Regions from separate parts of the Arthrobacter sp. BE255 genome, predicted to be linked through region 1. Evidence: riboswitches for the same ligand, from Rfam matches in the RefSeq annotation. Region 1 holds a riboswitch; the other holds the start of a gene.
The links. Region 1 has a riboswitch for cyclic di-AMP ahead of J2X42_RS07015 (LysM domain-containing protein). Riboswitches for the same ligand answer to the same signal wherever they lie in the genome.
Positions count from the first base shown of each region.

Region 1 (12,035 bases):
CCTCACGCACGTGCACGGTGACCACTGCTTTGGCCTGCCCGGAGTGCTGTCGCGGATGGCTTTGGACGGCGTGCCCCATCCGGTCCACCTGCATTATCCGGTGTCCGGGGAGGAGGTGGTCCGCGCCCTGGTGGCCGTCAGTTCTCCCGGTATCGACCTGCGGCTTCATCCGCATGGCGCCGCCGGAACGGTCGCGCCCGGCCTGGAGGTGCACCCGCTGAAGCACCGCATCGAAACCTACGGCTACAGGCTCACCGAACCCGACAGCCGCACCTTCCTTCCGGACCGGCTCGCCGCGGAGGGGATCACGGGAGCCGACGTCGGCCGGCTGCAGCGTGACGGCCGCCTGGGACGCGTCCGCGTTGAGGATGTGAGTGTTGCCCGGCCCGGCCAGCGCTTCGCCTTTGTGATGGACACGGCACCCTGCGCCGGCGCGGAGGAACTGGCCGACGGTGCGGATCTGCTCGTGGCGGAGTCAACGTTCAGCAACGACGACGCCGGGCTCGCCGCGGAGTACCGGCACCTTACCGCGGGGCAGGCAGGGGAGCTGGCGGCCAGCGCCGCCGTCGGCACCCTTGTCCTCACGCACTTCTCCTCCCGGTATGGCGACGACGTCACACCGCTCGCGGAGCAGGCGCGGGAACGTGCCGGTACGGCGACGGTTGTGGCGGCCAATGACCTGGACCGGATCACCGTGCCCAGGCGCCGGCCGCTGCGTTAAGCGAGGCCAGGGAGGCCTTGCCCGGTCCGGGCCACCGGAGGAGGATGTTGGCATCTTCAGGAGGCTCCCATGATCCAGCTTGGCAAGTTTGAGAAGTACCTGATCGAGGAATTCTTCGACGATTACCGCGCCGGGGACATGACCCACCGCACTTTTACCCGGCGCGTCGCATTCATCACCGGAAGCATGGCCGCCACCTCGGCCGCGATGCTTCTTGTCGGGTGCACCCCCGAAGAAGTCCCGCGCAGCGGCGACCCCATGCCCACGCCTGCCCCGTCGTTGTCGACGGCGGGCAACGGCACCGCGGCCGCCGGTGCAGTCCCTGGTGCCAAGAGTCCCCTGTCCGTTCCCGAGGGCGCGGCGGGACTGACGACGTCGATGGTCACGTTCCCCTCCAGCGGCACCGGGATCAGCGGCTACCTTGCCCGGCCGGGCGGGGGAGCGGCTGGTCCGGCGGTGCTGGTCTGCCATGAGAACCGGGGGGTCACCCCTCATATCCAGGATGTGGCACGGCGTTTCGCCACAGCCGGATACAGCGCGCTGGCTCTGGACCTCCTGAGCAGGGAAGGCGGGACGGCGGCCTTGGATGCCGATGCCGTTCCGGGGGCCCTGACCCGTGCGGGCGCCCCACGGCATGTGGCCGATTTCGCTGCCGCCTTCGACTACCTGGCGGCGCAGGACTTTGTGGACCCGGCCCGGATCGCCATGAACGGGTACTGCTTCGGCGGCGGGATCACCTGGCAGGCGGCGACGGAGCTGAGGGGGCTAAAGGCAACTGCCGCGTTCTACGGCCCGGCGCCGGACCTCAACAAGGTCCCGGCCATCAAGGCGGCCGTCTTCGGTGTCTACGCGGAGCTGGACCAGCGGATCACCGGGGCCATGCCGGCACTGAAGGACGCCCTGGCGGCCAGCAGCGTGACGCACCAGCTGACGGTGTACCCGGGCGTGGACCACGCATTCCACAACGACACCGGCGGGCGCTACAACGAGGCTCAGGCCACGGCGGCCTGGAACGACACCCTGGCGTGGTTCAAGCAGCACGTCTGAGGGGTCACACGCAAGGACGCTGCTGTACCGGGCAAACGGGCGTTATCCGATGGGATGCCCGTGATCGCACGTGGTTTGCCCGTCCGGAATTTCGTGTCCCTGGATGCACGTCACGGTGGGAGGCTGGGGAAGGTCATGGGCCAGGAAGAACAGGCTGCTCCGCCCGTGCTCAAACCCTGCGTCCTCCCGTTTCAGCCAGGACCGATGGCTTCGGTGAGCTGAATCAGCCGACCGTTTGTCTTCCTGCTGATGATGCCCGAAGGGATTCCTGACCATGGCGACCGCGACCTTTCCATGACCGTCACTGCCCGGGGCAGTGATGAACCGGTACCGAAATTTTACGCCGCCGGTGCCGCCGCCGGCACGGGTAGTCTTGAAACATGAGCACCACAACCCCAGCAACGCTCACCTTTGACGGCCGCTTCGCCCGGGAATTCGAGGAGCTTGCTGTTCCGTGGCAGGCGGAGGAAGCGCCGGCACCGGAGCTCCTCGTCCTGAATGAAGCCTTGGCCAGTGAACTGGGCCTGGATCCGTCGTCCCTGCGGACGCCCGAGGGGACGCTGATGCTGATCGGCAACAGGATCCCGGAAGGCGCCACCCCGGTAGCCCAGGCCTACGCCGGTCATCAGTTTGGCGGGTACTCGCCGCTGCTGGGCGACGGTCGCGCACTGCTGCTCGGCGAGGTCACCGACGTCCACGGGCGACTGCGCGATGTCCATCTCAAAGGCTCCGGCCGTACGCCTTTCGCCCGCGCCGGTGACGGCCTGGCCGTCGTCGGTCCGATGCTGCGCGAATACATTGTCAGTGAAGCCATGCACGCCATGGGCATCCCCACGACGCGGTCACTCGCCGTTGTGGCCACAGGACGCCCCGTCCGCCGCGAAACCATGCTTCCCGGGGCTGTGCTCACCCGCGTTGCGAGCAGCCACCTGCGCGTGGGCAGCTTCCAGTTCGCCCGCGTCAATGGTGACACCGAACTCCTCCGGCGCCTGGCCGACCACGCGATCAGCCGCCACCATCCGGACGCCGCGCAGGCCGGGCAGCCCTATCTGGCGTTGTTCGATGCCGTTATCGCCGCCCAGGCGTCGCTGGTGGCCCAGTGGATGCTCGTGGGCTTCGTCCACGGGGTGATGAATACGGACAACATGACCATTTCAGGCGAAACCATCGACTACGGACCCTGCGCGTTCATGGATGCCTTCAACCCCGGTGCGGTCTACAGCTCCATCGACGCGGGCGGACGCTACGCCTACGCGAACCAGCCGCACATTGCAGAATGGAACCTCACCCGGCTGGCCGAGGCCCTTCTGCCCCTGCTCCATGAGGACCAGGAACAGGCGGTTGCGCTCGCAGTGGAGTCCCTGGGCGGGTTCCGGAAGCTGTACAGCGCGGCCTGGTCCGCCGGGATGACATCCAAGCTTGGGCTGGCCGCGGAACCGGACGACGACGCAGTATCCCTACTGGTGAACGACTTGCTGGCACTGCTTGAGGAAGGACAGATTGATTACACCTCGTTCTTCCGGAGCCTCGGCTCGGCAGCCCGGGGCACGCCTGACACTGTCCGGGCCATGTTCGCGGACCCGGCAGCATTCGATGCATGGGCCAAACGATGGCTTGCCCTGGCACCGGACACAGGCTTGATGGATCGGGTGAACCCCGCCTACATTCCCAGGAACCACCTGGTGGAGGAGGCTCTGGCCGCCGCTACTGCAGGCGACCTGGACCCGTTCCGCCGCCTGGTGGACGTCCTGGCGAACCCATACACCGAGCGTCCCGGCCTGGAACGCTACGCCGGTCCCGCGCCGGTTGACTTCGGGAATTACCGGACCTTCTGCGGGACCTGAGCGAACACAAGGGATGGACGACGGCGGCGCGCGGCTGGGTGCCGCCCGCCGCCGTCGTGCACGGCCGGATCACGCTACGCGGACGAAGGACGCTCCGGCCAGCCAGCTGAGTGAGTGGACTTCGGTCTTGTAGCCGTCCACGCCGCCGCTGACAACCTGGCCGTTTCCGGCGTAGACGCCCACATGGCCGGCCGTGATGACCAGGTCACCAGCGGCAGGAGTACCCACCACGGAGCCGTACGCGAAGAACTGGGTTGGCGCCAGGTCTCCCACACTCTTGCCTACCGAGCGCAGGGCCTTCTCCACCATGGCGGTGCAGTCCTGCTGGATGCCGAGCTGGGAGTAAGCGGAGGCCAGGATGGCCGCGCCGAGCGAGCCGGACGGAGCCTGCGCCACGGGGGCGGAGGTGGAGGCCAGCTTGACGCCGGTGTTGGCCGGAGCGGTGGGGGCCGCTGCTGCCTTGGCCACGGGAGCCGGTGCGGTGTAGCCGGCACCCGGGATCTGGATCTGGTCGCCGGGGTAGATGATGGTGGTCATCGTCAGGCCGTTGACCGACAGGACGTCGCTGAGGGCCACGCCGTAGGCGGCGGAAATAGCGCCCAGGGTGTCGCCGGACACCACGGTGTAGACGGTGGCCGCGGCTGCCGGGGCAGGGGCCGCCGCGGGAGCAGCTACGGGAGCTGCGGCCGGAGCGCTGGTCTGGCCCTGAACATTGACGGTCCCGGAACTGTCGGGTCCGTGGACGCCGGCCTGTGCGGGGGTTCCCACGCTGAAAAGCAGGGCGGATGCGGCAACGGCAGCAAGTGCAGGCCGGCCGAACGCCAGTGCGCGGGCTGTGCCCGTTGCGGACGGGCCGACGAGGGCGGTGGGGCGGACAAGGTTCGCACGATGGCGTACGGCATTAAGGTTCTTTGACACGGGTGATCGCCTCTCCCATGCCTGCGGGGTGAGCTGTCGGGTTCGGGTCGGAGACACCCGGCCGGTTACGGCTCCGCACGGGACGGAGCGATACCGACTTAACCCCAAGGCTTCGAAAGAAGCCGTGGAAACGTGGTTCCCCCGTCCCTGCCAGTGGAATGCGCTGGGGTCCCGGGTCAGTGGCAGGGCTCGGCATACTGGCGGGAATGTCCCGGCTTGAGCCGGGGCACTGCACGACCATAACCAGCGACGGATTGGAATGTCACATTCCGGTAACGGAATGTAGGGCGGAAGTCCGTCCGGTTCGTGCACCCGTTCCTGCGCCTCGGGAGACTAGCGCCGCAGGTCAGGGTGGCATTCCCTATATGCCGAAAAGAGTTCACCAAGCGCGTCCTGATTCACAAGAAAATCGGGTATCCGCGGGTTTGTGACGCAACAATTCGATGAAGGTGTGATAAAGGCGATCTCGTGCTGGCCTGCAGGACCTCTTTTGATGATGCCCTGATACACCGGACTGGCGGACGGCGACCCGGGATCTCCGCTGGGTAACAATGTTGGGCCAGGAACGGCTGACCGGGCGTTTTGCCCGGTAAGCTCACCAACTATGTCCCGGTTTGCTCACAGAATGAGGCTGCCCGCCATCGCGGGCGTGCTGGCCGTTGCCCTGATGGGGTCGGCTGCCCTGCTTCCTTCCTACGCCGACGACGACGCCCCGCCCGGCGGTTACCCCTCCTGGCAGGACGTGCAGAACGCCAAGCAAAGCGAGGCCGGCAAGGCCGCAGAGGTCACCAGGATCAACGATCTGCTGGGCGGGCTGCAGGCACAGGCCGAAGCGCTCGGCAGCGCGGCCGTCACCTCCGCCGCCGAGTACGCCGTCGCTGAAGCAGCACTTCAGGCGGCCAGTGCCAAGGTGGATGTCCTCACCGCCCAGACAGCACGCGCAACGGCCGAACTTGGACAGTACAAAAGGGAAATCGGTGCGCTGGCAGCGCAGTCGTACAAGACCGGCGGCACCAACATGGGATTCTTCGTTGCCCTCGACGCCGTCCAGACCAACAGCATCCAGGGCCTCAACATCGTCCAGATAGTCAGCGACAAGACAGCAGCCCTGGTCAACAAATCCGCAGCCGCCGAACGGGTCTCCAGCGCCCTGTCGGAGCAGGAGCAGGCAGCGAGGGCAGAACGCGGGCGCCTGTCAGGGGAAGCGAAGGACAAGCTCGACGCCGCCCAGGCCGCCCAGCAGGCCATGTCACGGCAGATTGCGGAGCAGCAGGAACACGGCCAGGAACTGACGGCCCAGCTGGCGTCGCTCAAAGACACCACCGCCGCGGTCGAGGGCGAGTTCCGGCAGGGCCAGGCCGCCCTGGCCGCCTACGAAGCGGCGCAGGCTGCCAAGCGCGCCGCTGCGCAGGAGCAGGCACGCCAACAGGCTGAGGCAGCAGCCAAAGCTGCGGCCCTCGCCGCCGCGCAAAAACCCGTGAACCCGGCACCGGCCGCGCCAGCTGCACCGGCGGCGCCCGCCCCGGCTCCTACGCCGAGTCCGACGCCGACGCCGCCACCTGTCGTCGTGCCCATAGTTCCGGGCGGTGCGGTCAATGATCCAGCCGGCGCCAAGAGCTACGCCTCCGGCCGGTTGTCCGCCTACGGCTGGGGCCAGGACCAGTTCCCGTGCCTGGCGCAGCTGTGGACAAAGGAATCCAACTGGCTGACCACAGCCACCAACCCCTACTCCGGTGCGTACGGCATTGCCCAGGCCCTGCCCGCAGGGAAGTACGCCAGCGCAGGCAGCGACTGGCTCACCAGCTACAGGACACAGATCGAGTGGGGCCTTGGCTACATCAAGGACCGCTACGGGTCACCGTGCGGAGCCTGGAGCCATTCGGTCCAGTACAACTGGTACTGACCGTTGCCCGCAGGGGCCAGACCCCGGGCTAGGCGGAGTCTTGCGTCGGTTTGGCGAATTCCGCGGCGCTGACAAACTCAATTCCGACGAAGGCCTGGTCGCCGTCCACCCAAGCGTCATGGCCGGGCGGAATGGTGTAGGAGTCGCCGGCGGAGATGCTGATGCTGTTTCCGTCGGTGGTTTCCACCGAGAGCGCACCGGAAACGCAGTAGCCGATGTGGTTCACCTGGCATGACTCGGTGTGGACCACGGGCTTGATGCAGTCGGACCAGCGCCAGCCGGGCTCGAAAGTGAACCGACCAACGGTGTAATCGCCCAGGTTGACGACGTCCACTTCGGTCTTGTCCGGACGGCGTTTTTCGTCCGGTGAATTGTGCGACTTGACTGCCAGCTGGGTAACAACATTTGTCGGCATGGCACGCGGGCTTTCTCTGCGGAATGTGGTGTCCGTCAGCTGTCTGTCCCTGGCCGCCAGACGGCATCTGAGGCGCTTACGAGTGCCAGCATCCTCCGTTGCGTCCGGCTTGTCGAGTCCCCCGCAGCATCGGCGGCGTTAGGCTTTTCCCATGGCTGACTTTGAGCGGTTCCGGATCCTCCTGGAGGAAGAGCGGGCCCGCAAACTTGCCCTGCTTCCGGCGCTCCGGGCGGACATCTCGTCAGCCAGCGCGGCGCGCCTGGACTCCAACGTCGACGACGAGCACGACCCCGAGGGCGCCACCATAGCCTTTGAGCTGTCCCAGGCATCGGCCCTGCTCAACCAGAGCAGCTCCGGGCTGGCCCAGGTTGAAGCGGCACTGCAGCGGATCTCGGACGGCAGCTACGGCGCCTGCAGCGTATGCGGCCGGCCCATTGCCGAAGGCCGCCTGGAGGCCCGGCCCTGGACGCCGTATTGCATTGAGCACGCCTCCGCCGGCCGCGGCGGGCGGTAAGCCGTGAACCAGACAGTGCTGGACGCGGCGGCCTTCATCGACACCACCCTGCAGAACGAAGGCGCCTGGTACCGGGCAGACGATGTGGAGTCACGGGTGGGCGGCGCCATGGGTTCCTACGGGTCATCCGTAGGAGCCGTGCGCGGGACCGTCCGCGACGCCGGCAGGAAGTTCAAGGACCTCACCCACGACGACGTGACGGCCCTGGCATCCTTGCTCTGGGGCCAGCCGCATCCCGGCAGGAGGCCGGTGTATGAACGCCGCCTCGCCGCCGTTGTGCTGCTGCAATCCCGTGTTGGCCTCCTGCGGCACACCGACCTGACCAGGCTCGAGGGCTTCATCAGGTCCGCGCACACCCGTGAGCTGGTGGACCCGCTGGTCAGCGACGTTGTGGTTCCGCTGCTGAGGGTGCTCGAGGGACAGGACCGGCAGCGCGCCGACGTCGTGATTACCCGTTGGCGCCTTGACCCGGACGATTCGATCCGCCGGGCGGCATCCCTGACCGCGGAAATAGCAGGCAACACCTGAACGAAGGAGACGGACATGAGCGACCCCTACCACCTGGAACGGTTTGTTGACGCCCAGGACAGCGGCGGCACGTACGGCCAGGCCCTTGCTGAACTGCAGCTCGGCCGGAAGACCGGCCACTGGATGTGGTTCATCTTCCCGCAGATAGCCGGGCTTGGCAGCAGCCCGACGTCCGTCAGGTACGCCATCAGCACGCTGGCAGAAGCCCAGGCCTACCTCAAGCATGACGTCCTGGGGCCTCGGCTGCTCGAGTCCGCAGCAGCCATCGAAACCCACGCCGGCCAGCCCGCCGTCGACATCCTGGGCGGCATCGATGCCAGGAAGCTCCAGTCCTCCATGACCTTGTTCCTCCGTGCCGCGCCGGGGGAGACGATCTTCAAAACAGTGCTGGCAGACTTCTTTGACGGCCAGCCGGATCCGGCCACTGACTCGCTGCTCGCGGCGGCCAGGGACTGAAACGTTCGACGACGGCGGCGGGCGCGTGCGGAATCAGTCCTTCCGGACCTCCACCAGCTCCACCCGCTGCAGCAGGCCGGCGTCAACAACGGCTTCCATATACGTGCAGACAGGCTGGCGCCGGCGGTCCGTTGGTGAGCCGGGATTGAGCAGGCGCAGTCCGCCCGGCGTGGTGGTGTCCCACGGAATGTGGCTGTGCCCGAAAACCAGCACGTCGGCGTCGGGATAGAGCGCCTCCGCCCGTTCGCCGCGTCCTTTGGCCGGTCCGGTTTCATGCACGATGGCGAACCGTACGCCCTCCAGCGTGACATGCACGGTCTCCGGGAGCCGCTGGCGCAGTTCCGGACCGTCATTGTTGCCGTAGACACCCACGAGCCGCCGGCTTCTCCGTTCGAATTCGTCCAGCAGTTCCGCCGTCACCCAGTCGCCGGCATGAAGCACCACGTCGGCGCTTTCGACGGCGGCCCAAACCTGTGCGGGCAGGTCACGGGCGCGGTTCGGGACGTGGGTATCGGAGACGAAAAGCAGGCGCAGCGGCATAGGGTGCAATAGTAGCGGGATGATCAACCAGCAACAGCTCTGGGACCACGAAGCCGCGCAGCAGTACGACACGCCCGGCGAAGGAATGTTCTCTCCCGAGGTACTGGCGCCCACCGTAGAGGTACTCTCGGAGCTCGCGGGCGGCGGTCCGGCGGTCGAGTTCGCGATTGGCACCGGCCGTGTCGCCATCCCCCTCTCCGAGGCCGGGATCCAGGTCAGCGGCATTGAACTGTCCCACGCGATGATCTCCCGGCTGCGGGAGAAGGTGGGAGAGGACCGCATTCCCGTCGTTCAGGGTGACATGTCCGAGGCCGTGGCGGGGGAGAACTTTTCGCTGGCGTTCCTGGTGTTCAACACCATCGCCAACCTCCTGACGCAGGACGGACAGGTCCGGTGTTTCCAGAACGCTGCCCGTCACCTCGCACCTGGCGGGCGCTTTGTGGTGGAACTGTGGGTGCCGCAACTGCGGTCCCTGCCACCCGGACACGGCGGAACCGTGGAGGTGAGCCGGCCCGGGTACCTCCTGGTGGATACCTATGACGTGCTGCACCAGCATGTCATCTCCCACCACGTGCAATTCGGCCCGGACCTGGCGGATGGGCGGGAGGCGCGGATCGGGCGGACACCCCACCGGTACATCTGGCCCAGCGAACTCGACCTGATGGCCCGGCTGGCCGGGTTTGAGCTGGAATCAAGGTGGGCGGACTGGGACCGGAGCGGATTCACCGCAGATTCCCGCAGCCACGTGTCCGTGTACCGGCTCACCGAAGTGTAGGCCGGCAGGCCAAACATCGCCCGACATACGCGCCGGACGGCTCTGCTCAACGGCACCCTGTTGCCGCCTGCCGTTGAGTCGTACTCTGGGGCTGGGAGGTGGTTGCCATGGAGGCAGCGCAGGGTGACAGGATCATCGTCAGGGGAAGGACCGTCGGTTCAACCGACCGGCACGGGGTGATCCTGGAAGTGAAAGGACAGGAAGGCCACCCGCCGTACCTTGTCCGCTTTGACGACGGCCACGAGACCGTCATGTATCCCGGCGGTGATTTCGCCGTCGACAAGACGCACGGCTGAGGCCGTCATATAGTGCGCGCCGCCGGCGGGGCACCTGTCAGACTGGAGCCATGGATCATTCCGTGACTGCCACGCAGGCCGACGCCGGGAGTTCAAGCCGGCCCGCGCAAAACCCCTACCTTCAGCACCCTCCTGCCAGGACGGGCCCGCGGGATCCGGGCGATGCCTGGGTGGACGGGGACCGCGGGCGTTTCTGGGGCAGGTTCGGCGCAGCCGGAGTGCTCGCCTATGATCCGGACAGGGGTGTGCTCCTGCAGCACCGCGCGGAGTGGAGCCACAACGGCGGAACCTGGGGGCTCCCCGGCGGAGCCCTGCACCAGGGGGAGGACGCGGTCACCGGCGCGCTTCGGGAGGCCCATGAAGAGGCCGCGGTGCCGGGCGGGAGCGTCAGTGTCCTGTTCACCTCGGTCCTGGACTTCGGCTACTGGTCCTACACCACGGTGGTCCTGCTGGTCACTGATCCCTTTGAGCCGGTGATCAGCGACCCCGAAAGCATCGAACTGCTGTGGGTGCCCCTGGCCGACGTCGACGCCAGGGAACTTCACCCCGGGTTTGCCGCCGCCTGGCCCGGACTGCGGACCCGCATGCTGTCGCTGGCCGACGCGCGCCGTTAGCTGCGCCTGCCGGGGAAACGGCCCTCAGGTATCCTGGCCGTATTCCGCGGTAATCAGGATGGGGAGGTGGTCTGACTTGCCGCGCGGCAGGGTTTCCACACTTTCAATGTCCAGGCCCAGGGACGTTGCGAAATCGAAGTGGCCCTTGAAGACCTTGTAGCGGGTGTAGGTGCGCCGGTCGCTGAGGGTCAGGGCGTAGCCCGAGTCCTTCATGTGTGCGTGCAGGTTCTTGGTGAAGAACGGGTAGTTGAAGTCACCCACCATCAGCGTCATCAGGCCGCTGCCCATGCTCAGCAGCTCGGCGTGGGCGGCGTGGATCTGCGTCCGGCGCAGGGAGTTGGACGCGGTGAGCGGTGAGGCATGGAAGGAGCCGATGACCAGTTCGTGCTGGGTTTCGTTGTCCACCACCCGGGTGCCGATCAGGCGTTCGTGGGCAGGCGCCAGCACCCGGTCATGCATGGACTTCTTGAGCGCGAACGATTGGGTGTTCACAGCCGTGAAGCGGCTGCTCCGGTAGTAGATGGCCAGACCCAGCCTGTTGCCTTTGGTGGAGTCTGCCAGGTGCAGCGGCCCGAGGGTTTCCGGCAGATCGGCCGAATCCACCTCCTGGAGGCACAGCGCATCGATCTCAAAATTCCGGGCGAGGGCCAGGAGTTCTCCGCTCGCCTTGTGCTTCCGGAGGTTGTAGCTAATGACGCGCATCGGACACCTCTTTTCGAGGGTTGCTGACAGGACCAGTTCCTGAGTCTACTTTGATCGCACGCCGCAGGCGCCAACATTTCGCCGCGTCAGGGCAAAGCGTCCTGAGCGAACCGATAGAGTTAGTGGCGATTCACCCAGAACCACGGGAAGGGCCAACGTTGACCAGAGATCTGCCCGAACTTGCCGCCGGCAACTTTTACTACCAGGCGTTGGGCGGCGGCCGTTTCCGCTCCACTATCCACGCCCAGGGGGCATGGAACGAGCATGAGCAGCACATGGCCCCGGCCTCCGGGCTCATGGCGGACAGCCTTGAACGGCACGCGCCCCGGGCGGACATGCGGATGGCCCGGCTCAGCTACGAGATCCTGGGACTGATTCCCGGCGGCGAATTCCATATCGAGACCACCACGCTCCGGCCAGGCAGGACCATCGAGCTGCTCCAGGCAGAGCTCATCGCCAATGGCCGGGTAGCCATCCGCGCCACCGCCTGGCGCATGATCACCAGCGACACCAGCGCGGTCGCAGCTGTCGAGGACACCGCCATTCCTGCGCCGGACGAATGCAAGCCGTACGACGGCGCCAGCGTCTGGCCGGGCGGGTATATCCGGTCCCTGGAGATGCGGGTGGCCGAGGGCCACCGCCCGGGCGCCGGCACCGTCTGGCTGCGGACCGGGCATCCGTTGACCGACGCGGCCGACAGCGGCGACCTGGCCCGCCTGATGGGGCTGGTGGATACGGCCAACGGGATCGCGGCTCGCGTCC
Region 1 covers NZ_JAVDWK010000003.1:143,208-155,242, forward strand. The annotation lists gene J2X42_RS07000 (ribonuclease Z) at 1-721, shown strand, start outside; gene J2X42_RS07005 (dienelactone hydrolase family protein) at 791-1,768, shown strand; gene J2X42_RS07010 (protein adenylyltransferase SelO family protein) at 2,149-3,612, shown strand; gene J2X42_RS07015 (LysM domain-containing protein) at 3,682-4,530, opposite strand; cyclic di-AMP (ydaO/yuaA leader) riboswitch at 4,534-4,735, opposite strand; gene J2X42_RS07020 (lytic transglycosylase domain-containing protein) at 5,156-6,433, shown strand; gene J2X42_RS07025 (cupin domain-containing protein) at 6,462-6,848, opposite strand; gene J2X42_RS07030 (TraR/DksA C4-type zinc finger protein) at 7,000-7,362, shown strand; gene J2X42_RS07035 (DNA alkylation repair protein) at 7,366-7,890, shown strand; gene J2X42_RS07040 (DUF1810 domain-containing protein) at 7,906-8,346, shown strand; gene J2X42_RS07045 (metallophosphoesterase) at 8,380-8,886, opposite strand; gene J2X42_RS07050 (class I SAM-dependent methyltransferase) at 8,906-9,661, shown strand; gene J2X42_RS07055 (DUF1918 domain-containing protein) at 9,769-9,957, shown strand; gene J2X42_RS07060 (NUDIX domain-containing protein) at 10,008-10,571, shown strand; gene J2X42_RS07065 (endonuclease/exonuclease/phosphatase family protein) at 10,596-11,273, opposite strand; gene J2X42_RS07070 (thioesterase family protein) at 11,432-12,035, shown strand, end outside.

Region 2 (12,035 bases), on a different contig from region 1:
TGGCCATTTGCGGCCTGATTGCCGTTGCCCGGGTTCCCAGCGCAGTGCGGGGAGAGAACCGGACCCTGTTCTGGATCTTTGCACTGATGACCGTGGCCATCCTCCTCAGCATCGAAGCGCCCTACGTCACCATTGACCAGGCACTGGGCGGCTTCAACCTGGCAAACCTCATCCTGCGCTTTGTTATCTTCGCCGCCATCTTTTGCGTCGGCATCCGTGTCACCCGCGGTTTCGGCGCCACGGATGGCTACCGGCTGCTGACCGGCCGCACTGGGATGGCGGTCCTTGCCTTGGTCTCACTCGCCGTTGTTGGCGTGTTCATCCTGATCGACACACGCGGTTCGTCTTCGGGGTTGGCACAAATCTCCATCAAGGGCGGCGTTGACGCCATGCTGGTGGAATACTACGGTGCGGCCGGCAGGGCGTACCCCGCGTATGTCTCCCTGGTGCTGCTGCCGGCCATGGTGCGTGCCCTCCGCAGTTCGCTCCCGGTGGCAATCCGCAGTGCAGCGTTCCTGCTCGCCGTGGGTGCGGTGGCCATTGCCCTGACATTGTTCTTCCCCGCAGCTCCCCCCAGCTGGGGGCCGGCAAAGTTCGTGGTCAACTACACCGCGGTGCTTTGCTTCGTTGTGGGACTGGCGCTCATCTGGGCGGCCAGGGTCCGCTACGGCCGCAGCGCGGCGAAGCCTGGGACTTTTACTGAAAAGTAACCTCCGTAAATTCACAAAATCATTAGAATGTGAAACAATCATGAATGTGTGAAGGCGAGGCGCGGGGCGTCTACGAACGGGGATAAATTCTGTGACGTTGCGCCTCAGGGTCCTTTGCACACATTGGGGGGATGAGTGGTGGCGGCCGTTGGGGACCGCCCCCACTCAGCCTGTTTTAAGGCGTCTTTTGGCCGGCCCGGGCTTCTGTTGCAACCCCGGACCCCAGCTCCTGCTGCACCAGGGGAAGCACCTCGGTGCCCAGCAATTCAATGGCTTCGAGGACCGTTTCCTGCGGCACCGAGGACAGGTCCAGCTGGAAAATCTGCCGGTCGTGCTGCATGTGCCCATGCATCCTGACGATCTTTTCGGCAACCTCCTCCGGGTTGCCCACGAACAACGCCCCGCCGGGCGCCGCCTCCATGTTGTACGTGACACCGCTGGGGGTGGGAAATCCCCGCTCCGCCGAGATCCGGCGCATGCTGTCCATCCAGTACGGCCGGAAGGCCTCCTTCGCCCGGCCCGTTCCTGACGCCGCGTCCCGCAGGACCAGCCCCGGGGCACTGACGCCCACTTTTAGCCCTGCGGCACCGAATCCATGTTCGACGGCGGTCTGCCGGTACAGCGCGGCATGGCGCTCGAAGTTCCGCAAGGATCCGCCCAGCAGCGCGTACATCACGTTCTTGCCCAGGGCCGCGGCACGCACGGTCGACTGCGGCGTGCCGCCGGTGGCGATCCAGATATCCAGTTCGCGGCTGCCGTCCGCCGCCGGGAACGGACGCGGCAGGATCAGGGCATCATCCAGCCCGGAACGGAACTCGCCGCTCCAGGTAATCCGCTCCCGGGCGTTGAGCCGGAGCAGCAGCTCCAGCTTCTCCTCGTAGAGGGCGTCGTAATCCTCCAGGCGGGCGCCGAACAGCGGGTAGGACTCAATGAAGCTGCCCCGCCCGGCCGTCAGCTCCGCACGTCCCTGGCTGATGAGGTCGATGGTGGCGAACTGCTGGAACACCCGGACCGGGTCCTCTGTGCTGAGGACGGTGACCGCGCTGCCCACCTTGATCTGCCGGGTCTGCGCCGCCGCAGCCGCCAACACGGTTGCAGGCGACGTGACGGAGTAGTCAGCGCGGTGGTGCTCGCCCACCCCGAAGTAGTGCAGTCCCACCTGGTCCGCGAGCCGGGCACGCTCCAGGAGGTCCTGGGTGTTCTGTTCCGGTGACACCGTGGTGCCGCGCACGGGATCCCGGTGGATGTCCCCGAAGCTGAAGATTCCTAGTTCCATGCCCTATCCAAGCAATAGATGCATATGCATATTCCCGGAAGGGCGGGAATCTCAGCGGGCCCGTGCACGGAAGGCCCTGGTGTCAGCGGACGAACCTCAGCGTGACCAGCTGGAACGGACGCAGGGACAGCCCGGCCTGGCCCTGTTCGTCCTGTGTGACTCCGGGAGCTTCGGCGGGCCGTTCCAGCAGGTCCGTGGCGTAGACGTCCCGGACCGGGAAGTTGGCCTTAATGTGCCCGGCCGAACGCTGGCCCAGGGATTCGTAGAGCCGGACAACAACATCTCCCGAGCCGTCCTCGGCAAGCTTCACGGCCTCGATGACCAGCGCCGTGTTGCCGATTGTGAACAGCGGTTCCGCCGGGTTGGCCCCCCGCACGATCCGCGGCGCCAGGTTGGTGCGGTACCCCTCCTCCACGGCTTCGGCGATGCCGGCGCCGGGGCGGATGGTGACCGTCAGCTCGTGGTGCCCGCGGTCGGCGGTGGGGTCAGGGAATTTGGGGGCCCGCAGGAGCGAGAGCCGGACGGTGGTGGTGGTCCCGCCGTCGTCCTCCCGGATGTTCCTGGTGACGTCGTGCCCGTATGTGGACGAGTTGGACACGGCCACGCCGTAGCCCGGTTCGGCGACATGGATCCAGCGGTGGGCGCAGATTTCAAACTTGGCGGCTTCCCACGAGGTGTTGACGTGGGTGGGGCGGAAGACGTGGCCGAACTGTGTCTCAGCGGCTGACCGGTCCGCCCGGACGTCCAGAGCGAAGCCCAGCTTGAGGAGCTTTTCGCTCTCCTGCCAGTCGACCGACGTGGTGATGGCCAACGAGTCACTGCCTGGTGCCAGCGTGATCCGCTGTGTCAGCGGCGACGAACCGGCCAGGCGCTCCACAACCACGACGGCGGACGGGCCGTCAGTCTCCAGGCGCACCGCCTGCGCCTGGCTCAGTGCGGTGACGTTGCGGCGGTAGAACTCGTCAATGTCCCACGCGTCCCATTCGTTGGGTGTGTCCCGGTGGAGCTCCAGCAGGTTGCCGCGCTGGCCGGGCGCTATGGCTTCGCGTCCGCTGGCGTAATCCGAGAGGGACACGATGAGTCCGTCAGCATCCAGGACGGCACGGATCACGCCGTTGTCCAGCACATATCCGCCGTCCTGCTCCAATGCATTGACGGGCTGTCCGGCTGGCTGCCGGATGGCGGCACCCAGCGCTGGGACGCCGTCGCGGGTGTGCGGCGCTGCGTTGAGCAGGAACTCCTGCGTGCCCTCACCGAGCAGGGCGGCCGAGGCCTGCGCGATGAGGGTTTCAAGGCCCGCGCTGATGGCGGCGTAATTCCGTTCGGCGTCCTGGTGGACCCATGCGATGGAGCTGCCCGGCAGGATGTCGTGGAACTGCTGGAGCAGGACCAGGCGCCAGAGCCGCTTGAGCTCTGCCGCCGGGTAGGCGAAGGACCCGCCGGTGCGGACGGTTGCGGTGGCACACCAGAGTTCGGCCTCGCGGAGCAGGTGCTCGCTGCGGCGGTTGCCGCGTTTGGTCTGGGCCTGGCTGGTGTAGGTCCCGCGGTGGAGTTCCAGGTACATTTCGCCCACCCACACCGGCAGGGCGGTGTACTCTTCTTCAGCCTGGGTGAAAAAGCTTTCGGCGGACCCCACCCGGACTTTGGGCGATCCTTCCAGGTCTTCAGTGCGGTGTGCGGCAGCCAGCATCTCGCGGGTAGGTCCGCCACCGCCGTCGCCATAACCGAACGGGACCAGCGAGGTAGTGCCGCGCCCGTGGTCGCGGTAGTTGCGTTCGGCGTGCGCCAGCTCCCGGCCGCTGAGTTCGGAGTTGTACGTGTCCACGGGCGGGAAATGCGTGAAGAGCCGGGTGCCGTCGATCCCTTCCCAGTTGAAGGTGTGGTGCGGCATCCGGTTGACCTGGTTCCAGGAGATTTTCTGCGTGAGGAACCAGCGGCTGCCGGCCGACTTTACGATCTGCGGCAGGGCGGCGGAATAGCCGAAGGAGTCCGGCAGCCAGGCCTCGCGGCACTCGACGCCGAACTCGTTGAGGAAAAATCCCTTGCCCTCTACGAACTGCCGGGCCATGGCTTCACCGCCGGGCATGTTGGTGTCTGATTCCACCCACATGCCGCCCACCGGCACAAACTGTCCGGCTTTGACCTTCTCCCGGATGCGGCCGAACAGCTCCGGATAGAACTCCTTCATCCAGGCCAGCTGCTGGGCCGAGGAACAGGAGAACACAAAGCCGGGGTCCTCATCCATCAGGGCCACCACGTTGGAGAAAGTCCTGGCGCACTTGCGGATGGTTTCGCGCACCGGCCAGAGCCAGGCGGAGTCGATGTGGGCGTGGCCGGTGGCCACTAGCTGGTGCGCGGAGGCGTAGGCCGGCCTGGACAGTACCTCCGCCAGCACCCGGCGCCCGGCGGCGGCGGTGCCGGCGATGTCGTCCGGGTCCATGGCGTCCATCATCCGCTCGAGCGCGCGGAGGATTTCGTGGCGCCGGGGCTGCTCCATCGGGAGCTCATGCATCAGCCCGGCAAGGGTCCAGATATCCTGCTGGAGCTCCCACACTGTCTGGTTGAGTTCCGCGATGGCGATGCTGCCCAGCCGGTACTGGGGTGCCGTTCCGGCCGTGGCCTTGTCACCATACGGGGTGGCGGCGAACGTCCAGCCCTGGGCGACGTCGGGGTTGGCTGCTGCCTCGACGTAGAAGTCCACGGCCATGCCGCTGCCCAGCAGCTTCAGCGGGATGTACTGGTTCCGCGGCGAGATGGCCTTGATGATGGTGCCGTCCGGGCGCCACGCGATCCCCTCGCACTGGAAGCCCGGGGTCTCGTTGGTGAAGCCAAGGTCCACCACGATTTCCACTGCGGTGTCTGGGTCGGTGCCCCAGGATTCCGGGACGTCCCCCTGCAGCCTCAGCCATTTGGTTCCCCAGGGCTTGCCCCAGGCGGCAGCCGGCTCCTGGGGCACAAAGTCGTGCCGCAGGGCCTCCATCACGGTCACCGGTTCGTCCGGCACATCCCAGCTGCTCAGGGTCAGTGGGACGCTGCGTGTGTAGACAGCGGGGATGATCCGTTCGCGGACGAAACGGTCCAGGCGGACTTCCGTGATCCGTCGGTCGTCATGCAATGTAAGCCCTCTTTAACGCTTGAAACTGGATCAAAGTGTCCATTCGATGGATAAAATCTACTGCTTAGTAGCGTAATAACCAAGCCTCCGCGGGCCCGGTTCCATACCAGTTTTTTATCCCCGGACCTGCGCCGGATTCCCAGCCGGAGCAGGCACAGTAATCCTGTGCTGCCCGGCATAAACGTTCAGGCTTGTCCCACGGCTGAATCCCGCCAGGGTCAGTCCGCTCGCCTCCGCGAGCTCCACGGCGAGGCTGGAGGGTGCACTGACGGCGGCCAGTACGGGGATGCCGGCCAGCGCAGCCTTCTGCACCAGCTCGAAGGACGCCCGCCCGGAGACCTGGAGCACCAGGCCGGACAGCGGAAGCATCCGCTCCCGCAGTGCCCAGCCCACCACCTTGTCCACGGCGTTGTGCCGGCCCACATCCTCGCGGAGGCACAAAAGCTCCACGCCGCCGTCGTCACCTATCCTGAACAGTCCGGCAGCATGTACTCCCCCGGTGACGTCAAAGACCGCCTGGGCCTCGCGAAGGCGGTCAGGCAGCGACGCGAGAATGGCTGCCGGCACCGAGACCGGGTCAGCTGCGGGGCTGTAGTGCGACGATTTCCGGACCGCCTCGATCGAATCAGTGCCGCAGATTCCGCACGAGCTTGAGGTATAGACATTCCGGCCTATGGTGGGGACCTCGACGTCGGGGCGCAGCTGGGCCTCCACGACGTTGAACGTCTGCACGCCGTTTTCGTCCTCACCGGCACAGAACCGCAGGGACACCAGCTGTTCGGGGGTCCAAATGATGCCTTCGGACACCAGGAATCCGGCCACGAGGTCAAAGTCGTCGCCGGGAGTGCGCATCGTGACCGAAAAGGAGAGGGAGCCCAGCCGGATTTCCAGGGGTTCCTCCACGGCGAGGGTGTCCTCACGGTGCCGCACGGGGAACTCGAGGGCCTGGGGTGACCCGTCCAGCACGTAGCGGTGGACCTTGCGGCGCTGCGTTACGCGGCCCATGGCTGTTCCTTGGGTTGGGAGCGGAAGCCCTGCAGCGTGTTCCGTACGTGCCGGCGGTGGGCAGGGAGCCTGTTCATGAGTCCATCATTGCAAGGGCAGGGGCACTAAGCCAGCCACGCCACGGTCAGCCCAGGAGCGCACTCCAGTCCACAGGGCCTGCCGGTGCCGCGGGCTTGGATCCTGCCTTCCGGGCAGCCCGCGCAGGGGTTTTGGCTTTGGTGCCGGGTGGTGCGGGGGTGGCGAGCGGCGGACCCCAGGGCAGGGCGAAGGCCTGGACTGTTTCACCGAGCTGCACTCCGTGGGGAGGCACCACCATCACGCCGTCGGCCGATGCCAGCCCCCGCATCATGCCGGGGCCGGTGTGCTGGGCCGGCGATGCCATGCCGTAGAGCAGCCGGAACGGCATCAGCCGGGTCCGTCCGGGATCCGGCTCGATGGTGGTTCCGGAGGGCATTTCCTGGACCGCCGGCATGGACCCGTGCCCGAGGGCCGCGAGCAACGGGGCACCCACTGTGGACAGTGCCATCATGGCGGCCAGCGGGTTGCCGGGCAGCCCGAGGACAAACCGGCCGTCCGGCAGTTCCGCGAGGACGGCCGGGTGGCCCGGACGCATGGCGATCCCGTCAATGACCAGCCGGCCGCCCAGGTCGGCGACGGCCTGGCGAAGGTGGTCGGTTCCGGAGCGGCCGGTGCCGCCGGTGGTGATGACGACGTCGGCAGGCGGGACGGCGGGAACCTCGCCGCCGGGCTCGGCCACGTCTTCCAGGGCTGCGAGCCATTCCTCGTAGGAGTCGCCGATCTTTTCCTGCCCGGCGGGGATGCCGCCCAGCATGTCGACGACGGCGGCCAGCTGGGGGCCGAATGTGTCACGGACCTGCCCGGGCGCCGGCATCCCGTGGGTCACCACCTCGGATCCGGTCAGCAGCAGTTTCACCACCGGTTTGCCCTCCACCAGCAGGTCATCGTGGCCGGCCAGGGCAGCCACTGCGAGGTGCGCCGGGTTGAGGGTGGCTCCTGCCTTGACCAGGATGTCGCCCATGGACGCTTCCTCGCCGGCTTTCCTGATGTGCTGGCCGTTCTTCGGTTCGCCGGGGCGTGCGCCGCCGCCGACCATCAGGACCGGCAGCCCGTCGTCGTCCTTGCCCAGGACCGCGCTCTCGCTGCGGAGTACAGCTTTGGCCCCGGCTGGTATCAGCCCGCCGGTGACGATGGGGCTGGCCTCATGCGGCGCCAGCCGCTGGCCGGTCTCGGCCAGGATCCAGGGGCCGGTGCCGTTAACCGCCCAGCCGTCCATGGCGGACGAGGCGTAGTGCGGCATGTCCTGGAGCGCGGTGATGTCCCCGGCAAGGGTCCGGCCAAGGGCCTGCTGCAACGGGACCCGCCCGGCCGGTATCGGCGCGGCACAGCCGAAGGCAGCCTGGCGGGCTTCCTCCCAGGTATGGGCGAGGTGCCTGGCGGGTTCGTCCTGCGTGTCCTGCTTGGGTGCGTCGTCGTTGTCGCCGGGGGCAGCCGTCATTCGCCGGGGGTCCCGGCGGAGGCAGAATCGTAGTCCGCGGCCAGGGTGCGGGCCACGTCCATGGCCGCCGACATGGACGCGGCGTCCGTGGCACGGCCCGAGCCTGAGGCAAGTCCTGCGGCAAAGCCCGCAATAAATGTGGTCAGCGGCGCGGCCGGCCGCACCACCGAATGCGCAGCCACTCCGGCAAGCGAAAGGATGGCGTTAACGTCTACCTGGACGTCTTCGAGCTCGTAGGCCTGAAGGAGCGCCCTGCACCATTCTTCCAGCGTCTCATCCTGGCTCTTCACTGACTGCCTCCCAATTCAACTGCGGCCACGCAGGTCCGGAACCTGGTCATGGTCCCGGCCGGCCACTCCAAGCGCGGCGGCATCATCCCAGGTATCCACGTCATCAGTGGAGCCCGCCGGGACGGTGACAAGCTGCACGTCCAGCCTAGCAAGGAGAGCGGACACAGAGCCGTTCATTAAGGCACCGCGCGAGACCAGGTCCTGCACCGAACGCTGCAGTGCCGCAGTGCTGTAAAAACCCACGAGGGGCTGGCGGTGTCCGTCCGGCGAGACGGCCATGGCGCCGTCGCCGGGCCGAAGGGCCAGACGAAGGGTCTGGACCGCAGCACCCACGTTCGGCATGTCGCAGGCCAGCAGCAGGGTGAAGGGCGGACGCGGCCCGTCCGTTCCACCGAGCGCGCCCAGCCCCGCGGCAATTGCCGACGCCGGTCCGGCAAACGGCGGTTCCTCCCGGCAGGTGATCACTCCACCGGGCAACCGGCCCGGGTCCGGGCCCACCACCACGGCCGAACGCGCGCCTGCCGCCGCGGCCAGGGACCGCTGCAGGAGGGTGGCGCCGTCGTACGTCAGCGCCTGCTTGGGCACGCCACCCAGCCGCGACGAGCGGCCACCCGCCAGGACGACGGCGTCGAATTCGAAGGCATCAGAAAGCACAATCCCAGCCTAGCGGGCCGGGAGGAACTGGTCAGGCAGCTTTTTCAGGCAGGAGGAAGGGGTCCCACGCGGGCGTGGGCTTTTCCAGTTCCTTGATCTGCCAGATGGTGCCGTGCGGTGGTTCCGGGATGAAACGGAGCTTCCAGCCCATCTCCCCCGGTGTGTGGTCACCTTTGACGTTGTTGCAGCGCAGGCATGCAGCGACCAGGTTTTCCCAGGAATCGGCGCCGCCGCGGGACTTGGGCTGGACATGGTCAATGGTGTGCGCCGCTTTGCCGCAGTATGCACACCTGTGCCCGTCCCGGCGCAGCACTCCCCGGCGGCTCACGGCAGTGGACTGGTTGTATCGGGGGCGGATGTAGCGGTTCAGGAGGATCACGGACGGGCGGCCCAGAATCTCCTGCGGCCCCACTACAGGGTCCTCGCCTTCCGCTACAACGCTTGCCTTCCCTGTGAGCACAAGGACCAGCGCCCGGCGGAAGGTGATTACCGCCAGCGGTTCATATCCAGCATTCAGAACGAGAGTGCGCATGCACGTACCTCTTCACGGCCGCACCCGTCAGGGGCGCGAGGGCCGGCTGCCCCCGGCATGTCCGGGCTATGGATCGACACCACAAGAGTAAACAAAGAAAGCCGGGATCAACTAATCCGCGGTTTTGGGGTGTGCCCGTGTCGACGGTCCGCTGCCGGGGTCGTGACGGCGAAGAAGCCGTTAAAGCAGAGGACCCCCGCCGTAGGGCGGGGGTCCTTGCGAAGCGTTGCCGTGGAGATTAGCGGACGCGGATGAAAACCGGGCCGGAGCCTACGTTGGCGCTGAAAACAACGGTCTGGTTGCCGTTGTAGCCGCCGTGCACTGCCTGGCCGTTGCCGGCGTAGACAGCGATGTGGGCAACGCCAGCGCCGCCGTCGGCGTAGTAGATCAGGTCGCCGGGCTGGGCCTCGGCGGCGCTCACGGTCTGTCCCAGGGACAGGTAGCCGGCGGGCCAGTCGTGGAAGTTGATACCCACGGCAGCCAGGGAGTTCGTCACCAGCATGGTGCAGTCCTGCATAACGCCGAGCTGCGCGTAGGCTGCGGACAGGATGGCCTGGCCCTTGCTGCTGGCAGCAACCGGGGCCTTCGGTGCTACGGCTGCGGCTACCTTGACGGTGGCAACAGCCTGGGCTGCGGGAGCCGGAGCCTCAGCTACGGGCTCGGGTGCTTCCACGACGGGAGCCGGCGTGGTGGTCACGGCGGGCTTCTCGTAGGAGATGGCAATGGTGGAAGCGGCCGAGATGACGGCCGGAGCGGAAACCTCAACCTCAAGGTTGGAAGCGGAGGCGGATTCACGCTGGACGTTGGTGTCTGCAGCGTTGGCTGCGATACCACTGGTCAGGACCAGGCCGGAGGCAGCAGCGATAACCGCGGCCTGGCGACCCATGCCACCGGCGTTGTCGCCGACGGCCTTGGCAATGACAGCCAGCGAGTTGGTCTTGGTGACCTCCGCGCGGTGCCGTGCAACAGTTGCACGTGTAGTCATTATTTCTCTCTTTCGTTTTCCTTAGGACCGCGCAGGCAGGCCAAGGGCTGTGGGTGCGCCGGCATCTTGGGGGTACGCCGGCACACCCCGAACGGGGATTTAGCGAAAAGTGTTCTAGCGGGGAAGGGTTCTTCTACTTCATGGTGTAGAAGGATCCGCCGCCGGTGGAGGCCACGGAGTGCAGCAGCGTTCCCTGTGACGGGTTCAGGGCGCTGATCATCATGCCGTTGCCAACGTAGATGCCTACGTGCGCGCCGCCATTCTGTACAACGAGGTCACCGGGAGAGGGTGTTGCGGTGGGCGTCATGGCCGTCCAGGCGTTGACACGCGGAATGCTGATGCCGGCCTGGGCGTAGACCCACTGGGTGAATCCGGAGCAGTCCCAGCCGCTGGGAGAGGTGCCGCCCCAGACGTAGGGGTGGCCGATGCCGGTGTAGGCGATGGCTGCCAGGCCGGATGCGGCCGCAGAGGATACGGCGTCCGTCAGCTTGCTGGCTTTGGTGGCCGTTGCCTCGGAAGTCCGTTCCGTGTCAGTGGACTGCGCACGGACCGTTTCGACCTTCGGGGCCGGCGTGGTCTTGACCACGGGACGCTCGAAGGAGACGGTGGCCGTGGGGGCAGCGGTGACGGCAAGGGCAGTCTGCGAGCCGGACTCGGTGGATGCGGATACGCCGGCGGTGGTGTCCGCCGCGTTGGCCGGAAGCCCCATGCTCAGGATCAGACCTGATGCAGCTGCGATGACAGCAGCCTGGCGACCTACGGTCCCGGCATTCGCACTGACAGCCTTGGACACGGGGCCCAAAGGGTTGGTGCGAACCGTTTGCGCGCGGTGACGCGCGGAATTATGGCGTGAAGACACGAAGGTAGCCTCTCCCAATGCCTACGAGGTGAGCTGTCGGATTCGGATGGGAGTTCACCCGGCCACGCCGCTTCCTAGGAAGCTTTGCGACTTAACCCCAAGGCCTTCAGACTTCGAAGACCAAAATTGGTTCCCCCGCCCCTGCCAGACGATGTCATGCGAACGGACCTTGAGCGGTGGCAGAGCTAGGCAATCCACTCAAGAACGTCAACTTCGGAAAAGTTGACGCACGTTAGACGTTACAGGAGTTCAGATCGAATGTCACATTCAGGTCACGGGATGTCACGCGAATGTGAGAGCTTGCCATCATTTGGCTAGAGCCAGCCGGTGGGGTCAACGACTTCACCGTTGACCTGGACCTCGAAGTGGAGGTGGCAGCCGGTGGAGGCTCCCGTGGTGCCGCTGAGCGCCACCACGTCGCCGCGGCTGACCGTCTGGCCAACCTTGACGTTGAACGACGAGAGGTGGTTGTACGTGGTTTCAAGGCCGTTGCCGTGATCCACCACCACGCGGTTGCCGCCGCCGTACTGGTGCCATCCGGCGAAAGTCACGGTGCCGCTGGCTGCTGCCAGGACAGAGGTGCCGCACTGGGCCACGTAGTCCTGGCCGCGGTGGAAGTCGCCGGTGCCGCCGGTGATGGGGCTGACGCGGTAGCCGAACGGCGAAGCGGTGACGAGGCTGGCCAGCGGGGCGCCCAGGCTGCCTGCGGATGCGGCCCTGGTGATCGAGCCCGCGGACTGGGCGCTCAGGAGCTGCTTGAGCTTGCCGTCGGGATCGCCCTGGGTGACCACGGAGGAGCGGCTGAAGTCGATTCTTGCGGCTGCTTCGGCGGAGATTTCAGGCTGCGGAGCTGCGGAAACAGCCGACGCCTGCTGGCCGGCGTCGGGAGTGGCCAGCACGGGGCTGGTGGCCGGCACCGTGACAGTGAGCACCAGGCCGGTGGCGGCAAGGGCAATGCCTGCCTTTTGGCCAACGCCGCTGGCGGCCGCGAAATCGGTGATCTGCCGGAAGGGGCCCCGGCGGCGGCGCGCATCGCGCTGTGGATCCCGGGGCCTGTCCGCGGCCACTGCTGCGGCAACGCGGGGCGCTGCTG
Region 2 covers NZ_JAVDWK010000010.1:137,576-149,610, forward strand. The annotation lists gene J2X42_RS16815 (hypothetical protein) at 1-710, shown strand, start outside; gene J2X42_RS16820 (LLM class flavin-dependent oxidoreductase) at 886-1,986, opposite strand; gene J2X42_RS16825 (glycoside hydrolase family 38 C-terminal domain-containing protein) at 2,069-5,101, opposite strand; gene fdhD (formate dehydrogenase accessory sulfurtransferase FdhD) at 5,216-6,106, opposite strand; gene J2X42_RS16835 (molybdopterin molybdotransferase MoeA) at 6,231-7,622, opposite strand; gene J2X42_RS16840 (DUF6457 domain-containing protein) at 7,619-7,912, opposite strand; gene J2X42_RS16845 (NTP transferase domain-containing protein) at 7,928-8,566, opposite strand; gene J2X42_RS16850 (HNH endonuclease) at 8,598-9,098, opposite strand; gene J2X42_RS16855 (NlpC/P60 family protein) at 9,337-10,083, opposite strand; gene J2X42_RS16860 (NlpC/P60 family protein) at 10,217-10,876, opposite strand; cyclic di-AMP (ydaO/yuaA leader) riboswitch at 10,947-11,109, opposite strand; gene J2X42_RS16865 (M23 family metallopeptidase) at 11,257-12,035, opposite strand, start outside.
Region 2: it holds a riboswitch for cyclic di-AMP, as region 1 does, so the genes downstream of both, J2X42_RS16860 (NlpC/P60 family protein) here and J2X42_RS07015 (LysM domain-containing protein) in region 1, are expected to answer to the same signal.